2 regions of the Stenotrophomonas sp. 220_Sma genome follow, and region 1 is predicted to be linked to the other one. Evidence: predicted binding sites of a transcription regulator. Region 1 holds the regulator's gene; the other holds the start of a gene.
What was found. The regulator HrcA, encoded in region 1, represses chaperone genes, less so after heat shock. The targets are predictions, from matches to a motif close to TTNGCACTCNNNNNNNNNGAGTGCNAA.
Positions count from the first base shown of each region.

Region 2: ACZLIB_RS20615 (co-chaperone GroES) is a predicted target of HrcA. The motif match lies at 2,852-2,878, and genes of this name have one in related genera.

Region 1 covers NZ_CM151348.1:1,874,648-1,883,347, forward strand. The annotation lists gene ACZLIB_RS08945 (outer membrane protein assembly factor BamE) at 1-343, opposite strand, end outside; gene fur (ferric iron uptake transcriptional regulator) at 447-854, shown strand; gene ACZLIB_RS08955 (SGNH/GDSL hydrolase family protein) at 913-2,157, opposite strand; gene ACZLIB_RS08960 (LysR family transcriptional regulator) at 2,255-3,172, shown strand; gene recN (DNA repair protein RecN) at 3,294-4,955, opposite strand; gene hrcA (heat-inducible transcriptional repressor HrcA) at 5,071-6,135, shown strand; gene grpE (nucleotide exchange factor GrpE) at 6,199-6,714, shown strand; gene dnaK (molecular chaperone DnaK) at 6,897-8,700, shown strand, end outside.
Region 2 covers NZ_CM151348.1:4,417,584-4,426,283, reverse strand. The annotation lists partial or broken gene ACZLIB_RS20630 (protein-disulfide reductase DsbD family protein) at 1-373, opposite strand, end outside; gene cutA (divalent-cation tolerance protein CutA) at 370-708, opposite strand; gene ACZLIB_RS20620 (endonuclease) at 777-2,567, opposite strand; gene ACZLIB_RS20615 (co-chaperone GroES) at 2,925-3,212, shown strand; gene groL (chaperonin GroEL) at 3,294-4,943, shown strand; gene ACZLIB_RS20605 (LysR substrate-binding domain-containing protein) at 5,032-5,955, opposite strand; gene ACZLIB_RS20600 (glutathione S-transferase family protein) at 6,201-6,836, shown strand; gene ACZLIB_RS20595 (LLM class oxidoreductase) at 6,850-7,878, shown strand; gene ACZLIB_RS20590 (MarR family winged helix-turn-helix transcriptional regulator) at 7,934-8,434, shown strand; gene ACZLIB_RS20585 (DNA alkylation repair protein) at 8,431-8,700, shown strand, end outside.

The sequences.
Region 1 (8,700 bases):
GCACGGTCTGCTGGGCCAGGGCCTTGTCGTTACCCGGGAAGTAATCGCCTTCCCAGCGGGTCACGTTGTCATTGTCGAAGAACACGGTGAAGTTCTTCACCTCGGTACGGCCCAGGCGGTTCACGCGCTGGCTGGAGGTGTAGTCCCAGCGCTGGGCGTGGAACGGGTCCGGAATGGACGGGGTGCCCAGCAGCGCAGTGACCTGCTGCTTGCTCTGCCCGACCTGCAGCTTGGCCACGGCATCTTCCCGGATCAGGTTGCCCTGATAGATGGGTTGCTTGTAGATGATGCCGCACCCGGTGGTGGACAGGGCGACGGCGGCGACCAACAGGAGATTGCGCATCGGGACTGGCGGTTGGGGAAATCAAACCGATGATACACTCCCGGCGTGCCACCGCGACCCAATCCGAGGCAGCTGGCGCTAAATCGCCAATGAACGGAGACCTATGGAAACCCACGACCTGCGAAAAGTCGGCCTGAAGGTGACCCATCCACGGATGCGGATCCTGGCGCTGCTTGAACAGCGCAATGCCCAGCACCACATGACCGCCGAAGACATCTACCGCCAGCTGCTCGAGCATGGCGACGAGATCGGCCTGGCGACGGTCTACCGGGTGCTGACCCAGTTCGAGGCCGCCGGCCTCGTGCTCAAGCACAATTTCGAAGGCGGCCAGGCCGTCTACGAGCTGGACCGTGGCGGCCACCACGACCACATGGTCGACGTGGACAGCGGCAAGATCATCGAGTTCGAAAGCCACGAGATCGAGGAGCTGCAGCGCAAGATCGCGGCCGACCACGGCTACGAGCTGGAAGAGCATTCGCTGGTGCTGTACGTGCGCAAGAAGCGCAAGTAAGCCGTTCCAGCCAGCTGGATGCGACGAAACCCCGGGCCTGCCCGGGGTTTTTCGTTGCTTACGGCAGATCCACGCCATGTGTGAGGGGCCCCATCAACACCTCCAGATCCACCGCCTCGGCCATGGCCCGGTTACCCGCATCGCCCGGATGCAGGTGGTCGCCGGAGTCGTAGGCGGCGGCCATCCGTGACGGATCGGCCGGGTCGCGCAGCGCCGCATCCAGGTCGATCACCGCATCGAACGGGCTGTCGCTGCGCAGCCAGGCATTGAGCTGTTGGCGCAGTGCTTCCTTCTCCGGCTGGTAGTAGTCGTCCAGCGGCGTGCCGGGCAGGGCGCCGGCGAACGGCGTCAGGGTGGCGCCGAGGATGCGTAGACCCCGCCGATGGGCCTGCTCGGCCAGGGTGCGATACCCCGCCTGCAGTTCGGCCAGCGTGGGCCGGGCCTGGTTCCGGGCGAAGGCGGTGCCGGGCCAGCTGATGTCATTGATGCCGATCAGCACGACTACGCTGATCACGCCTGGTTGATCCAGCACGTCACGCCGGAAGCGGGCCAGGGCGGATTCGCCCATGCCATCGCGCAGCAGCCGCCCCCCGGAAATACCGGCGTTGACCACGGCAACGCCCCGCGGTGCCAGACGCGCCGCCAGATGGTCGGTCCAGCGCTGGTCCTGATCGAGGCTGGCGGTGGCGCCATCGGTAATCGAGTCGCCGATCACCACCACGCTGCGTGCGCTGGCAGCGGCCTCGACCTCGATGCCGGCCAGGAACAGGCGGGCAGTGGTGCTGCTGGCCCCGCTCAGAGCCTGGGCCAGGCTCTGGTCGCCGGGCGCAATCCAACTGGTCTGCCGACCCTCCCAGTGGAACGTCTGGACTGGAGTAGGTCCCGGCACAAAGACAATGATCTGCAACGCCTGGCGGTCATCCGTGGCCACCGCTAGTGGATCGCTCAGCCGTTCCTGACCGGGCTCGATCGATACGCCGGGCTGGCCGTCGAAGCTGAGCGGCTGCGGGGTGGCACCGGCGTGTGCGGCCACGCTGGCCGCCCCGATCCGCAGTGGCTGGGTGCCGTAGGCATTGCTCAGCCGCACCCGCAGCCGGGGCCCGCCCAGGCTGATGCGAGCGGTCTGGCGGAAGGTCTGGTCCTGCAGCGTGGCCGGGACCAGGGTCGGGAACAGGAATTCGGCGCCCCAGACCGGTTGCGGGCTGGCCTGCCAGCTGGCGACCCAGTGCGGGGCCGGGGCGGCACTGGCTGCGCTGGATAGGGCGATCAAGGCGGTCGCGGTGAGCTGGCTGAGGCGGTTCATCGGGCAATCCCGGGAGGAGGGAGGGCCATGGTGATTCTCCGTCGATCTGTGAACTAGACTGCGCATGGATAATCATCTGTGAACTGGATTCATCGCCATGGCGCGACCCGACATCAACCGATCCGGCGAACTGGAAGTGTTCGTGCGGGTGATCGAGACCGGTGGCTTCTCTGCCGCCGCCCGCACCCTGGACATGACGCCGTCGGCAGTCAGCAAGCTGGTGGCCCGGCTGGAGCAACGGCTGGGTACGCGCCTGCTGCAGCGCTCCACCCGCCAGCTGCAGCTGACCCCGGAAGGCTGCGCGTTCTACGAGCGCGGCCTGCGCGTGCTGGCCGACCTGGAGGAGGCCGAGCGCTGCGCCAGCGCCCATGCCGAGCCGCGCGGACGCCTGCGGGTCAATTCCAACGTGCCGTTCGGCCAGCATTTCCTGTTGCCGCTGCTGCCGGCATTCCTGGAGCGCAATCCGCAGGTGGGGGTGGATCTGACCTTGAACGACGAGGTGATCGACCTGCTTGAGCAGCGCACCGACGTGGCGGTGCGGGCCGGCCCGCTGAAGAGTTCCAGCCTGGTGGCGCGACGGCTGGGTGCGACGCGGATGATGATCGTGGCCGCGCCAGCCTACGCGCAGCGGCATGGACTGCCGCGCAACGCTGAGGAGCTGATGTCGCACAACCGTCTGGACATCGGCCATGCGCGTGCGATGCAGGGCTGGCCGCTGCTGCAGGACGGACGCGAGCGGATGGTGCTGCCCAGTGGCAATGCCCGCGCCAGCAACGGCAACGCGCTGCGGCAGCTGGTGCTGGGCGGGTTGGGCATGGCGCGGCTGGCGACCTACCAGGTGCAGGAGGACATCGCCGCCGGACGCCTGCTGCCGGTGCTGGAAGAGGCCAATCCCGGTGACCTGGAAGAGGTGCACGCGGTGTTCCTGGGGCAGGGTGGCTACCTGCCGCTGCGGGTGCGCGCGTTCCTTGATTTTCTGGTGGAAACGGTGGATCTGGCGCGGCCACAGGGGTAGTGCCGGCCGCTGGCCGGCAACCTCATGATCTTCGTTCACCTGTGTTGGGTTGCCGGCCAGCGGCCGGCACTACCTCGCGCGTTGTAGATCCACGCCATGCGTGGATAACCGCGAACAGGCCTCAGACCTGCAGCAGCTTGCGGGCGGCGGCGCGCGCTTCCTTGCTCACTTCCACGCCGCCCAGCATGCGCGCCAGCTCTTCCTCGCGCGCCTTGCTGTCCAGCTTTTCCACCGCGCTCTGGGTCATGCCTTCCACCGGCGCCTTGCTGACCCGGTAATGCGCGTGGCCCTTGGAGGCGACCTGCGGCAGGTGGGTCACGCACAGCACCTGGCGCTTCTCGCCAAGGGCGCGCAGCTTCTGGCCGACGATGTCCGCCACCGCGCCACCGATGCCGGAGTCGACTTCGTCGAACACCATGGTCGGTACTGCATCCAGGTCCAGCGCGGCCACTTCGATGGCCAGCGAAATGCGCGACAGTTCACCGCCCGAGGCCACCTTGCGCAGGGCGCGCGGTGGCTGGCCGGCGTTGGCCGCCACCAGGAACTCCACGCGTTCGGCACCCTGCGGGTCGGGCTTGCCGGCGTCCTGCGGTTCCAGTTCGATCAGGAACTGGCCACCGCCCATGCCCAGCTCGGCGATGATGCCGGTGGTGGTGGCCGACAGTTCGGCAGCGGCGCTGCGACGGCTGGCGGTCAGCACCTCGGCCTGTATGCGCCAGGCGGCGGCGGCTTTGTCGATCTCGCCGGACAGGCGCTGCAGGCGTTCGTCGGCGCCGCGCAGCTGTTCCACTTCGGCATGCATGCGCTCGCGCTGCGCGCCCAGCTCGTCCATCGGCACGCGGTGCTTGCGGGCCAGGTCGTGCAGGCGGCCGAGGCGACGCTCGTTCTCCTCGAACTGCTCCGGGTCGGCATCAAGGTCGTCGTGCACGCGGTCCAGCAGCGACAGGGCTTCGTGCAGCTGGATCGAGGCGTTCTCGATCAGACCGTCCACCTCGCCCAGGCGCGGGTCGTGTTCGATCAGGCGCGACAGCTCGTGGCGCACCTGCTGCAGCAGGTCCAGCGCGGAACTGCCGTCGTCGCCATTGAGCTGGTTGCTGGCCGCCTGGCAGGCGCTCAGCAGGGCGCTGGCATGGGCCTGGCGGCGGTGGCTGGCACCGAGTGCGACGATCGACTCCGGTTCCAGATCTTCGCGGTCCAGTTCGCGCAGCTGGTGCTCCAGGAAGCCGATCCGGTCACTGACGTCGCCCTGTTGCGACAGCGCCAGCGATTCATCGACCAGAGCCTGCCAGGCCGCGGCGGCGCGGCGCACCTGGCGGCGCTCGTTCTCGTTGCTGGCATAGGCATCCAGCAGGGCCAGCTGCGACGGGCGCGTCAGCAGGGCCTGCTGTTCGTGCTGGCCGTGGATCTCCACCAGCAACGAGGCCAGGTCGCCCAGCTGGGCCAGGGTCACCGGACGGCCATTGATCCACGCCCGCGAACCGCCGTCGGCACGGATCACGCGGCGCAGCTGGCATTGTTCCTCGTCGTCCAGCTCGTTGTCGGCCAGCCATTGGCGCGCGGCCTGCAGCTGGTCCAGCGCGAATTCGGCCGAAAGCTCGGCGCGGGCGGCGCCGTGGCGGACCACGCCACTGTCGGCGCGCAGGCCGGACAGGAAGCCCAGCGCGTCGACCATCAGCGACTTGCCGGCGCCGGTCTCGCCTGAAACCACGGTCATGCCTGGCCCGAACTCCAGTTCGGTGGCGCGGACGACGGCAAAATCCTTGATCGAAAGATGTCTGAGCATGGGTAAGGGGGTATCAGCAGCCGCGCAACGCTAGCACGCGGGCGAGGGAGGTCCAATGACTTGCCAAGGTGATGCGCCGCCATTATCTAGTGTCCGTGTCTCACAGGTTGATTCCATGCACGGTTCTCCCGACCAGCTTGCCCCGCGTGCGCGCCATCTGCTGCGCACGCTGATTGCGCGTTACATCCAGGACGGTGAGCCGGTCGGCTCGCAGACGCTGGCGCGCGTGGCCGGCCTGGAGGTCAGCCCGGCCACCATCCGCAACATCCTCGGCGACCTGGAAGACCTGGGGCTGCTGGCCTCGCCGCACACCTCGGCCGGGCGCATCCCGACCGCGCATGGCTATCGGGTGTTCGTCGACAGCCTGCTGCAGATGCAGCCGCCGGGCGAGGGCGAGCTGGCCCGGTTGCGCCAGGAGCTGGCCAGCGGCGGCAGCACCCAGGCCCTGCTCGGCAGCGCCTCGGAGCTGCTGTCGGCGATGAGTCACTTCGTCGGCGTGGTCAGCGCGCCACGGCGCGAGCAGTTCGCCTTCCGACAGATCGATTTCGTGGCGCTGGACGGGCGCCGGGTGCTGGCGATCCTGGTGTTCGCCGACAACGAGGTGCAGAACCGCGTCATCGAGACCCGGCAGGAGTTCGCGCCGGGCCAGCTGGAGCAGGTGGCCAACTACCTCAATGCGCATTTCGCCGGCCTGCCGATGGCCGAGATCCGCACCCGCCTGCTGCTGGAGCTGCGCGATGCCCGTTCCGAGCTGGAGCAGCTGCTGGCGCACAGCATCGAACTGGCCGAGCAGGCCCTGCAGCCGGCCGCCGACGACATGCTGGTGGCCGGCCAGACCCGCCTGATGGGGGTGCAGGACCTGTCCGACCTGGAGCGCCTGCGCGAACTGTTCGAGCTGTTCTCCAGCAAGCGCGAGATCCTGCAGCTGCTGGAGCGGACCATCCAGGCCCCAGGCGTGCGCATCTTCATCGGCGAAGAGACCGGGATGATGCCGCTGCAGGGGGTCTCGCTGGTCACCGCCCCGTACACCGCCAATGGCCAGGTACTGGGCGTGCTGGGCGTGATCGGCCCCAAGCGGATGGCCTACGACCGCATGATTCCGCTGGTCCAGGCCACTGCCGATGTGCTCGGCGCGGCCTTTTCACCGGCCGGGCGCACTCCCGGAACATCCGACGCTTGAAACGCAGCATCCCGCCCACACTAGGGTGGGTGGAGGCGGAGATTGACCGCCAGGGACCCAGACATGAACCACGAACATCCAGATATCGAATCCCAGCAGACTGCCGCCGATGCGGCCGCCGCCGCCGGCGTCAACGACGAAGTGGAGCGCCTGCGCGCCGAAGTCGAGCAGATCAAGGCCGATGCGCTGCGTGAGCGCGCCGACCTCGAGAACCAGCGCAAGCGTGTTGCCCGTGACATCGAGCAGGCCCGCAAGTTCGCCAACGAGAAGCTGCTTGGCGAGCTGCTGCCGGTATTCGACAGCCTGGATGCCGGCCTGAAGGCCGCCGGCGACGACCCGCATCCGCTGCGCGAAGGCCTGGAGCTGACCTACAAGCAGCTGCTGAAGGTCGCTGCCGACAACGGCCTGGTCCTGCTGGACCCGATCGGCCAGCCGTTCAACCCGGAACACCACCAGGCGATCAGCCAGGTGCCGACCCCGGGCGCCGCCCCGGGCAGCGTGGTGACCGTGTTCCAGAAGGGCTACCTGCTCAACGAGCGCCTGCTGCGGCCGGCGCTGGTGGTGGTGGCCGCCGATTGATCGGCCGGGCCGGGCCATGCCCGGTCGCGGTCGTGCCAGGCCATGCCTGGCAAGGTTTTCCAGGCGCTGAACACAGCGTTCGGGAGGTGGCTTGAATGTTCCACGAGCCTCCCCCACATCGTATTCATCCACCGGCCGAGCGGCCGGACTGACCCCAACAAGCATCCTCAGGAGTCTCCCCCATGGGCAAGATCATTGGTATCGACCTCGGCACCACCAACTCGTGCGTGGCGATCATGGACGGCGGCAAGGCCCGCGTCATCGAGAATTCGGAAGGCGATCGCACCACCCCGTCGATCGTCGCCTACACCAAGGACGGCGAAGTCCTGGTCGGCGCCTCGGCCAAGCGCCAGGCCGTGACCAATCCGAAGAACACCTTCTATGCGGTGAAGCGCCTGATCGGCCGCAAGTTCACCGACGCCGAAGTGCAGAAGGACATCGCCCACGTCCCGTACGGCATCCTGGCCCATGACAATGGCGACGCCTGGGTGTCGACCAGCGACGGCAAGAAGATGGCCCCGCAGGAAATCTCGGCCAAGGTGCTGGAAAAGATGAAGAAGACCGCCGAGGACTTCCTCGGTGAGAAGGTCACCGAAGCGGTCATCACCGTGCCGGCCTACTTCAACGACAGCCAGCGCCAGGCGACCAAGGACGCCGGCCGCATTGCGGGCCTGGACGTCAAGCGCATCATCAACGAGCCGACTGCGGCTGCGCTGGCCTATGGCCTGGACAAGGGTGACAACAAGGATCGCAAGATCGTGGTGTACGACCTGGGCGGCGGCACCTTCGACGTCTCGGTGATCGAGATCGCCAACGTCGACGGCGAGAAGCAGTTCGAAGTGCTGGCCACCAACGGCGACACCTTCCTGGGCGGCGAAGACTTCGACAACCGCGTCATCGAGTACCTGGTTGAAGAGTTCAACAAGGACCAGGGCATCGACCTGCGCAAGGATCCGCTGGCCCTGCAGCGCCTGAAGGACGCCGCCGAGCGCGCCAAGATCGAGCTGTCCAGCGCCCAGCAGACCGAAGTGAACCTGCCGTACGTCACCGCTGACGCCTCGGGTCCGAAGCACCTGAACATCAAGCTGACCCGCGCCAAGCTGGAAGCGCTGGTGGAAGACCTGATCAAGAAGTCGATCGAGCCGTGCCGCGTCGCCCTGAACGATGCCGGCCTGCGTTCGAGCGACATCAGCGAAGTGATCCTGGTCGGTGGCCAGACCCGCATGCCGAAGGTGCAGCAGGCGGTGACCGAGTTCTTCGGCAAGGAACCGCGCAAGGACGTCAACCCGGACGAGGCCGTGGCACTGGGTGCTGCGATCCAGGGCGGCGTGCTGGGCGGCGACGTCAAGGACGTGCTGCTGCTGGACGTGACCCCGCTGTCGCTGGGCATCGAGACCATGGGCGGCGTGTTCACCAAGATCATCGAGAAGAACACCACCATCCCGACCAAGGCCTCGCAGGTGTTCTCCACCGCCGAGGACAACCAGTCGGCCGTGACCGTGCACGTGCTGCAGGGTGAGCGCGAACAGGCCCGCTTCAACAAGTCGCTGGCCAAGTTCGACCTGTCCGGCATCGAGCCGGCCCCGCGCGGCCTGCCGCAGGTGGAAGTGTCCTTCGACATCGACGCCAACGGCATCCTGCACGTGTCGGCCAAGGACAAGAAGACCAACAAGGAACAGAAGGTCGAGATCAAGGCCGGTTCGGGCCTGTCCGAGGAGGAGATCGCACGCATGGTCGCCGACGCGGAAGCCAACCGCGAAGAAGACAAGAAGTTCCAGGAGCTGGTGCAGGCCCGCAACCAGGCCGACGCCCTGATCCACGGCACCCGCAGCGCCATCACCGAGCACGGCAGCAAGGTCGGCGGCGATGTCATCGGCAAGGTCGAGGCGGCGCTGGCCGACCTGGAAACCGCGATGAAGGGTGACGACAAGGCACAGATCGAAGCCAAGTCGAAGGCACTGGAAGAAGCCGGCCAGTCGCTGTTCG
Region 2 (8,700 bases), 2.4 Mb from region 1:
AGCCCTGGTAACGCACTTCCAGGCTGATGGTGCCGGCGGCGTCGGTCGGCGTGCCGGGCAGGGTGGCCTGCAGGCGTTCGCGATAGGTTTCGACTTCGCCGAAGAAATCGTCGTGGTGCTTGTCGCCCTTGGGCATCTGCAGCGCGCCGGCATTGAAGGCCGGGTCGGCCTTGACGCTGGTGCGGTGGCGATACAGGTAGTAGCCCGGCGCGATCTTGAACTGCAGTTGCACCTGGCCACGCTCGGCGGCGGTCGCGGTCAGTGCGAACGCCTGGTCCACCGGCAGCAGGTCTTTCTCATCCAGGGCGAACGCCGGCAGCGAGAGCCACAACAGGGCGCACAAGGCGGCGCCACGCGCAAACAGAGTCTTCAATCAGTGTCCTCCCGGGTCTGTGCCCGGATCCAGTCCAGATACGCCGGCAGGCCGGCCCGGGTTTCGACCGCAATGCACTCCGGGAGTTCATACGGATGCAGTTCGACGATCCGGGCAATCGCGTCATCGACGCGGCTCGCGGTGGTTTTCACCAGCAGCTGCAGCTCGGCGTCGGTGGTCACCTCGCCCTGCCAGCGGTAGGTCGACTGCGCGCCATCGAGGCGGGTCACGCACGCGGCCAGGCGCTCGCCGACCAGCGCGTGCGCGATGCGCTCGGCACTGGCCCGGTCCGGGCAGGTGGTCAACAGCAGCAGGACGGGATCGACGGTCGACATGACCGTCGAGTATAGGGCCGCCGCCGGGTCAGGGCCCGGCGGCGGCAGTGGACCGCTGCGTTGCGCGGTCAGTTGGCCAGCTGGCAGGAGGCCGGCTTGGCCGAGGTGAACAGGCCCGGGGTCGCCCACTCGGGGTGGTCGATGAACGGGTTGCGGTTGCCCTGGAAGCTGTAGATCACGTCGTTGCGGGCACGCTCGGCTTCATCCGGCGGATCGGACAGGTGCCAGTCGATCAGCGTCGAGAGCAGGCCCATGTAGGCCGGCGAACTGCTGGTCTTGACGATCCTGCTGCGGTCGTCGGTCAGCTCCAGGTCCGGCTCGGACTGGCCGGTGGCCGCATCCTTGCCGCCCTCGTAGCGGATCGCCATGTACATCACCGCACGCGCCATGTCGCCCTTGCGCTTGCCCCACACCTCGAAGGTGCCGGTGTTGCCGTCCGGCGTGCGCACCCAGTTGGAGTTGCCCGGGTAGCCGCCGCTGCCGCCGCCCTGGCCGTTGTTGGCCTCGGTGGCGCGTTCGCCGCAGTTGGCGTCGCATTTGCCGAACGGCTTGTTGCCACGGTCGGCGTTCCACTGCGCGTCGGTCAGGTACAGCATGTGGGTGTCGGTGTACGGCGCGTACGGCAGGCCCTTGTCGCCGGTGGTGCTGGCAAAGCCCAGCGAGTTCGGCCAGGTGTGCTCGCGGTTGTACTTCAGGCCGCCGCCGCTGCCGGCGCGGTCGGTCACCTTGGCGTAGCTGCGGTTGCGGTACGCATCCAGGATCCTGCCGCTGTTGTTCGGATCCTCGTCGGCGATTTCCAGGATGGTCCAGGTGCTGGTGCCCGAGCCGCTGTACGGGTAGGCGGTGTGGCCCTTGATGGTGGCGTGCAGCGAGCAGCGCAGCTGGCTGGGGCTGCTGGTATTGACCTTGGAGTAGTAACCGGCCGGCACGCCCGGGTTGCCCGGGTCCGGATTGCCGCCGGTGCTGGCCACGGTGAAGGCGATGCGGCTGTCGGCGGCGGGGTGCGCCCCCTGCAGGTCGGAGATGCGCGCGGCGCGGATGTCGAAGCGGCAGGCTTCACCGGCCACCAGCGCGGTGTTGGTGGACAGCTTCACGCTGCGGCCGCTGGCCGGGTAGGTCAGCGGCACGCTGCCGGAAGTGCCGCAGCTCAGGGCGAAGGCGCCGCTGGCCAGGTTCACCGTCTCGCTGAACACCACTTCCAGGTCGGCGGCGGCCGGGAAGGTGCTGCTGCCCTGCGCCGGGGTGGTGGTGGAGACCGACGGCGGCGTGTTCGGGCCCGGGGTGCCACCCCCGCTGAAGGTCTGGCCGTTGTTGCAGCTGCCAAACGTCTGCTTGGCCGATTCGGCCCAGGTGAAGTGGGCGTACTGGCTGCCGCTGCCGGTAAGCTGAAGCGAGGTGCCCGGAGCCGTGCTGTTGGTCTCGGCCACCGGAATGTTCTGGCTGGTCATGCCGGCGGCAGGGCCACCGGAGGCGGTGATGGCGCCCTCGTAGCTGAGGAACTGGACCACCTTGCCGCTGGCATCGACCAGGGCGATGCCGTCGTTCGGACCGTTCTGCAGGCCGTTGGTCGGGTAGCTGACCACGGCCAGGGTGGCGCTGCCGCAACCCGCGGCGGTGCCGGCCGGGACCGGATTGTTGGCGTAGACCGTGGCGGCTGAAGGATTGCTGCCGTTGTAGAGATAGAGGCGGTAGCCGGACAGGTCCTCGCCCGCGGTAGCGACCACTTCGATGGCTTCGCCGACGTCACCGGCGGCGGTGCTGTCGTCGTAGTGCAGTTCGTTGATGAAGACCTCGGCCTGGGCCGGCGCGGCGGCCAGCGCCAGCAGGCAGGCGGCGGCAAGCGGGGACAGCAATCGCATCGACTACTCCTTGTGATTGGGAATGCGCGGCCGAGCCTAAGGCCGATCCAGTGACACTTTGTCGTAAATGAACGTCAGATATCTGACAGTGCGACGCGAGTCACCAAAAGTCGAGGATTCCAGAGACAGGGTTGCCGCGTTGCACCGGCATCCAGGCCTTCACATGGGCGCAGATCGAGTGGGCCCGGGGCAGTGAAATTTTTTCCGCGAGCGGCCTTGAAAGGTCCGGGGCCAGCTCCATCTCTGTCCTGCTCCCGATTCATCGGGCTTTTTCGCGAGCAATGCTGGCAGTCACCTGGGGTGAGTGCTAACATCGCCAGACTTTTTCAGACCAATCAATAACTTAAGAGGTCTCTCATGAGCATCAAGCCGCTGCACGACCGCGTTGTGGTCAAGCCGATCGAAGCCGACGAAATCTCCGCCGGTGGCATCGTCATTCCGGATTCGGCCAAGGAAAAGTCCACCAAGGGTGAAGTCGTGGCCGTCGGCCCGGGCAAGCCGCTGGACAACGGCAGCGTGCGCGCGCCGTCGCTGAAGGTCGGCGACAAGGTCATCTACGGCCAGTACGCCGGCAGCTCGTACAAGAGCGAAGGCGTCGAGTACAAGGTCCTGCGCGAAGACGACGTGCTCGCCGTCATCGGCTGAGCCTCGGCGCGACCTGTTTCAACCTGATTCCCAAATCCCAGCCGCCGGGCATCGTCCGGCGCTACCAATGAGGTAATTGCAATGGCTGCCAAGGATATTCGTTTCGGTGAAGACGCCCGTTCGCGCATGGTGCGCGGCGTCAACGTTCTCGCCAATGCCGTCAAGGCCACCCTGGGCCCGAAGGGCCGCAACGTCGTGCTGGAAAAGAGCTTCGGCGCACCGACCATCACCAAGGACGGCGTCTCCGTCGCCAAGGAAATCGAACTGGCTGACAAGTTCGAGAACATGGGTGCGCAGATGGTGAAGGAAGTTGCTTCCCGCACCAACGACGACGCTGGCGACGGCACCACCACCGCCACCGTGCTGGCCCAGGCCCTGATCCGCGAAGGCGCCAAGGCCGTGGCCGCCGGCATGAACCCGATGGACCTCAAGCGTGGTATCGACAAGGCCGTCGTGGCCGCCGTTGCCGAGCTGAAGACCATCTCCAAGCCGACCGCCGACGACAAGGCGATTGCCCAGGTCGGTACCATCTCGGCCAACTCGGACGAGTCGATCGGCCAGATCATCGCTGACGCGATGAAGGAAGTCGGCAAGGAAGGCGTGATCACCGTTGAAGAAGGCTCGGGCCTGGACAACGAGCTGGACGTGGTCAAGGGCATGCAGTTCGACCGCGGCTACCTGTCCCCGTACTTCATCAACAACCAGCAGTCGCAGACCGCTGACCTGGATGACCCGTTCATCCTGCTGCACGACAAGAAGATCTCCAACGTCCGTGACCTGCTGCCGGTGCTGGAAGGCGTCGCCAAGGCCGGCAAGCCGCTGCTGATCGTTGCCGAAGAAGTTGAAGGCGAAGCGCTGGCGACCCTGGTGGTCAACACCATCCGTGGCATCGTCAAGGTCGTGGCCGTCAAGGCGCCGGGCTTCGGCGACCGTCGCAAGGCGATGCTGGAAGACATGGCCGTGCTGACCGGTGGCACCGTGATCTCCGAAGAAGTGGGCCTGTCGCTGGAAAAGGCCACCATCAAGGACCTGGGCCGCGCCAAGAAGGTGCAGGTCTCCAAGGAAAACACCACCATCATCGATGGCGTGGGTGACAAGGCTGCCGTCGACGCACGCGTCGGCCAGATCAAGACCCAGATCCAGGACACCTCCTCGGATTACGACCGCGAGAAGCTGCAGGAACGCGTGGCCAAGCTGGCCGGTGGCGTTGCCGTGATCAAGGTCGGTGCTTCGACCGAAATCGAAATGAAGGAAAAGAAGGATCGCGTCGACGACGCCCTGCACGCTACCCGTGCAGCCGTTGAAGAAGGCGTGGTCCCGGGCGGCGGCGTGGCCCTGGTCCGTGCGGTCACCGCACTGGCCGGCCTGAAGGGTGCCAACGAAGACCAGAACCACGGCATCCAGATCGCCCTGCGCGCGATGGAAGCCCCGCTGCGCGAAATCGTGGCCAACGCCGGTGAAGAACCGTCGGTCATCATCAACAAGGTCAAGGAAGGCACCGGCAGCTTCGGCTACAACGCCGCCACCGGCGAGTTCGGCGACATGCTGCAGTTCGGCATCCTGGACCCGACCAAGGTGACCCGTTCGGCGCTGCAGAACGCGGCCTCGATCGCTGGCCTGATGATCACCACCGAAGCCATGGTTGCCGAAGCTCCGAAGAAGGACGAGCCGGCCATGGGTGGCGCCGGTGGCATGGGCGGCATGGGTGGCATGGGCGGCATGGACTTCTAAGTCCCCACGTTCGCCCCGCAATGAAAAACCCCGCCGCAAGGCGGGGTTTTTTTGTGGCCGGCCGCAACGGCATCGCTTTCCGAGCGGCTCATCCTGCGTCCTGCAGGGTGTGTGTGCCTGCTGCCTGCGGCGTCATCAGTGCTGCATGCAACCAGGTCATGAAAGCAGGTATCGCCGCGTTGGCCTCGCCGTCCGCACGCGTCACCGCGTAGTAGGCGAAGGCCTGTGGCCAGGGCTGGTCGATCACCACCTGCAGCCGGCCATTGGCGAGTTCTTCGGCCGCGTGGATGTCGCGCACCAGGGCGATGCCTTGCCCGGCCACCGCCGCGCGGATCAGCAACAGGTCGTCATCGAACGCAGGGCCGCGCTCCAGTCGTTCATCGCCGGGCAGATCCAGTGCCTGGAACCACAGCCGCCAGTCGCTGCGGTCGGCGTCCTGCAGCAGCGGCAGCTGCAGGCAATCCTGCACTGTACCCACGGCAGGCGCGCTGGCCAGCAGCGCAGGGCTGGCAACCGGCAGCAGTACCGGCGCCAGAAGATGCTCGGCATGCAGGCCAGGGTAGCGGCCCAGTCCATGACGGATCGCGATGTCCACGCCGTCGCGGCGCAGGTCGACCAACGCCGCGCTCGAGTCCAGCTGAACGTCCACCTGCGGATGCAACGCACTGAACCCGCCCAGTCGCGGCGCCAACCACTGTGCGGCGAAGCTCGGTGCCGCGCTGATGCGTAGCGTGCACCGCGTTTCCCAGCGTTCGAGTGTCTGCAGGCTCTGTGCGATCTGGTCGAAGGCCTGCAGCAGCTCCGGATACACACGCGCGCCGGCTGCACTGAGCACCACGCCATGCCGGGTGCGGTCGAACAGGCTCACGCCCAGCCGCTCCTGCAGCTGTCGAAGCTGCTGGCTGATTGCACCAGGTGTCACCCCCATCGCATCGGCGGCGGCGGTCAGGCTGCCATGTCGGCCAGTTTCAACGAAGGCCCGCAGGCCCAGCAGCGGCAGCACCGCACCCATCTCAACTCTCCTGTAACCGCGTCGGCACGCGCCGCGCTGCGACAGCATATCGACCGCACTGCAGGCTGTCGCGCGCGCGTCGCGCACGTTGAGCCCCGCTCAACTCCCCGTGCAGAAGACATCGTTTCCCCGCTACTCAGGCCCTTCCTAGACTGCCTGCACGGCTGCTGCAGCGCCCGTTCCCGCATCGCCCGGCCACCTTCAACGGCCGGTGCATGCCGTCGCTCCCTGCGTCCAGGATTCCCATGAACGAACCTTCGCTGCACCTGTACTCCGACAGTTCTCCCAATGGCTTCAAGGCCACCATCGCACTGGAAGAACTGGGTCTTCCCTATCGCCTTCACCACGTCCACATCGCCGATGGCGAACATCGCCATCCCGACTTCCTGCGGCTCAACCCGCATGGCCGCATTCCCGTGCTGGAAGATCGCGCGCGCGGCATCGTTGTCTTCGAATCGGCGGCGATCCTGATGTACCTGGCCGAACAGGGCAATGCGTTGCTGCCTTCCGAACCGGCTGCACGCTGGGAGACGCTGACCTGGCTGATGTTCCATGCCGCCAGCGTCGGCCCGATCCTCGGCCAGCGCGTGCATTTCGAGCACTTCGCACAACAGCCCGATTCCGCGGCAATCGAACGCTACCGCCGCCTGAGCGACGAGCTGTTCGGCGTACTCGACCAGCGCCTGCAGGGACGCGAGTGGTTGGCTGGCGATCACTACTCGATTGCCGACATCGCCCACTTCGGCTGGCTGCACATCGCCCGCATCATCGGCATCGATTTGTCGCGGCATCGCCATCTGGATGCGTGGTACGCGCGGGTTGCAGCACGCCCTGCGGTACAGCGCGGCGTGCAGCTGCCCGAGCCGGCCACCGGTCCGTAAGGAGGCCATGCTGATGAATGATTCCATTGCGATGCCGGGCGCGTCGGCGCCGGTCTTTGCCGCGCACCCGGGCTACCAGCGCATGTTCCGCGCCGATGCGCTGACGCTGGGCATCTACCTGCCGCTGCGCTTCTACCAGGGCGACATGGCCGTGCTGCAGGGCCAGGCGCGGCTGGTGGAGGAGATCGACCGCCACAACTTTGCCGCGGTATGGGTGCGCGACGTGCCGCTGTTCGATCCGCTGTTCGGTGATGCAGGCCAGCTGTTCGATCCATTCACCTACCTTGCGTGGCTGGCAGCGCGCACGCAGCGCGTGGCCCTGGCCACCGGCAGCGTGGTGCTGCCACTGCGCCATCCGATCGATCTGGCCAAGGCCGCGGCGTCGCTCGATCAGCTGTCCGGTGGGCGGCTGGTGATGGGTGTGGCGTCCGGTGATCGACCGCTGGAGTTCCCGGCCTATGGACTGGAGCACGCGGCGCGCGGAGAGCGTTTCGCCACCGCAATGAACGAGATGCGCCGTTGGCTGCAGCCGGGCACGGATGGGCGGATGACACATGCCGGTGCCGGGCAGGGCGTGCAGTTGCTGCCGCCCACGGTCAGTGGCCGCGTTCCGCTGGTTGTCACCGGTGGCGCGCGCCAGCCACTGGAATGGATCGGCCAGCATGCCGATGGGTGGCTGACCTACCCAGAGGCCACCCATGACAACGCTGGTCCGCAGCGGCTGGCCGCGAAGATCGGCGCCTGGCGCGCGCTGATTCCGGACGGCGGCTTCCGTCCGCACATGACCAACGAATGGATCGACCTGGTGGACGATCCGGATCATCCACGCATGCCGCTGCGGGGTGGCTTCACCCTGCGCACCGGCCGCAAGGGCCTGATCGATCTGCTGCAGGCCTGGCAGCGGGCCGGCGTCAACCATGCCGCACTGGGGATCCAGTTCGCCGAGCGGCCTGCCGGCGAGGTGCTGCAGGAGCTGGCCGAGGAGGTACTGCCATTGTTCCCGTCGCATCCCGGGCCGGCGGCGAAGGTGATGGACTGGTAGCCACGCCCAAGGAGATGGCATATGATTAGGCGCCTAATCATATGCTCATCACGAGATGATCGAAGCCAAGCACCATGCCCTGATGGATGAGGCGCAGCGACGCGGCCACGCCAACGTCGCGCAGCTGCGCCTGTGCTTCCAGCTGCTCTCGTTGTCGTCGTGCATCGACCACGATTGCGCCACCCGGCTGGCGCCACACGGGCTCAGTGAGGGTCGCTTCATCGTGCTGTTCCTGCTGCATGGGGCCGGTGGCACGTTGTCGCCCCACGAGCTGGCCGAACGCGCAGGCGTCACCCGCGCCACCATCAGCGGCCTGCTCGATGGCCTGCAGCGCGAAGAACTGCTGCAGCGTCGCAGCGATGCTGAGGATGGCCGTCGCCTGCAGATCGTATTGACCGCACGGGGAAAACGCTTGGCCGAGACACTGTTTGACCAGCACACACAGTGGATCGGTGGCCTGTTCAATGGTCTGGATACCGATGAACAGCAGCAGCTGTCGCGGTTGCTGCACAAGGTCTGGCAGCATACCGATGCTGGACGAGAGTCTGCAGCATGAGCCCGGCGATTGCGGCGCAACGTCTGCATGAACTCAACACCGGTCGCGTTGCCACCACCCATCTGGCCGAATGCCTGGCAGTGGATTTCGCCGCGTTGCTGCAGGTGGTGGCGCCTGAGCTTGCACCGGAAGCGCTGCAACGCATGCGGGATGCCTCAGGCAAGGGCATCACGCTGCGCATGGTCTTGGCCGCGCAACTGCTGCGTGAGGCGGGGCAGGGTGCGCCTGAGTTCTGGCAGGATCACAGCTCCGATACCGTGCGTGGC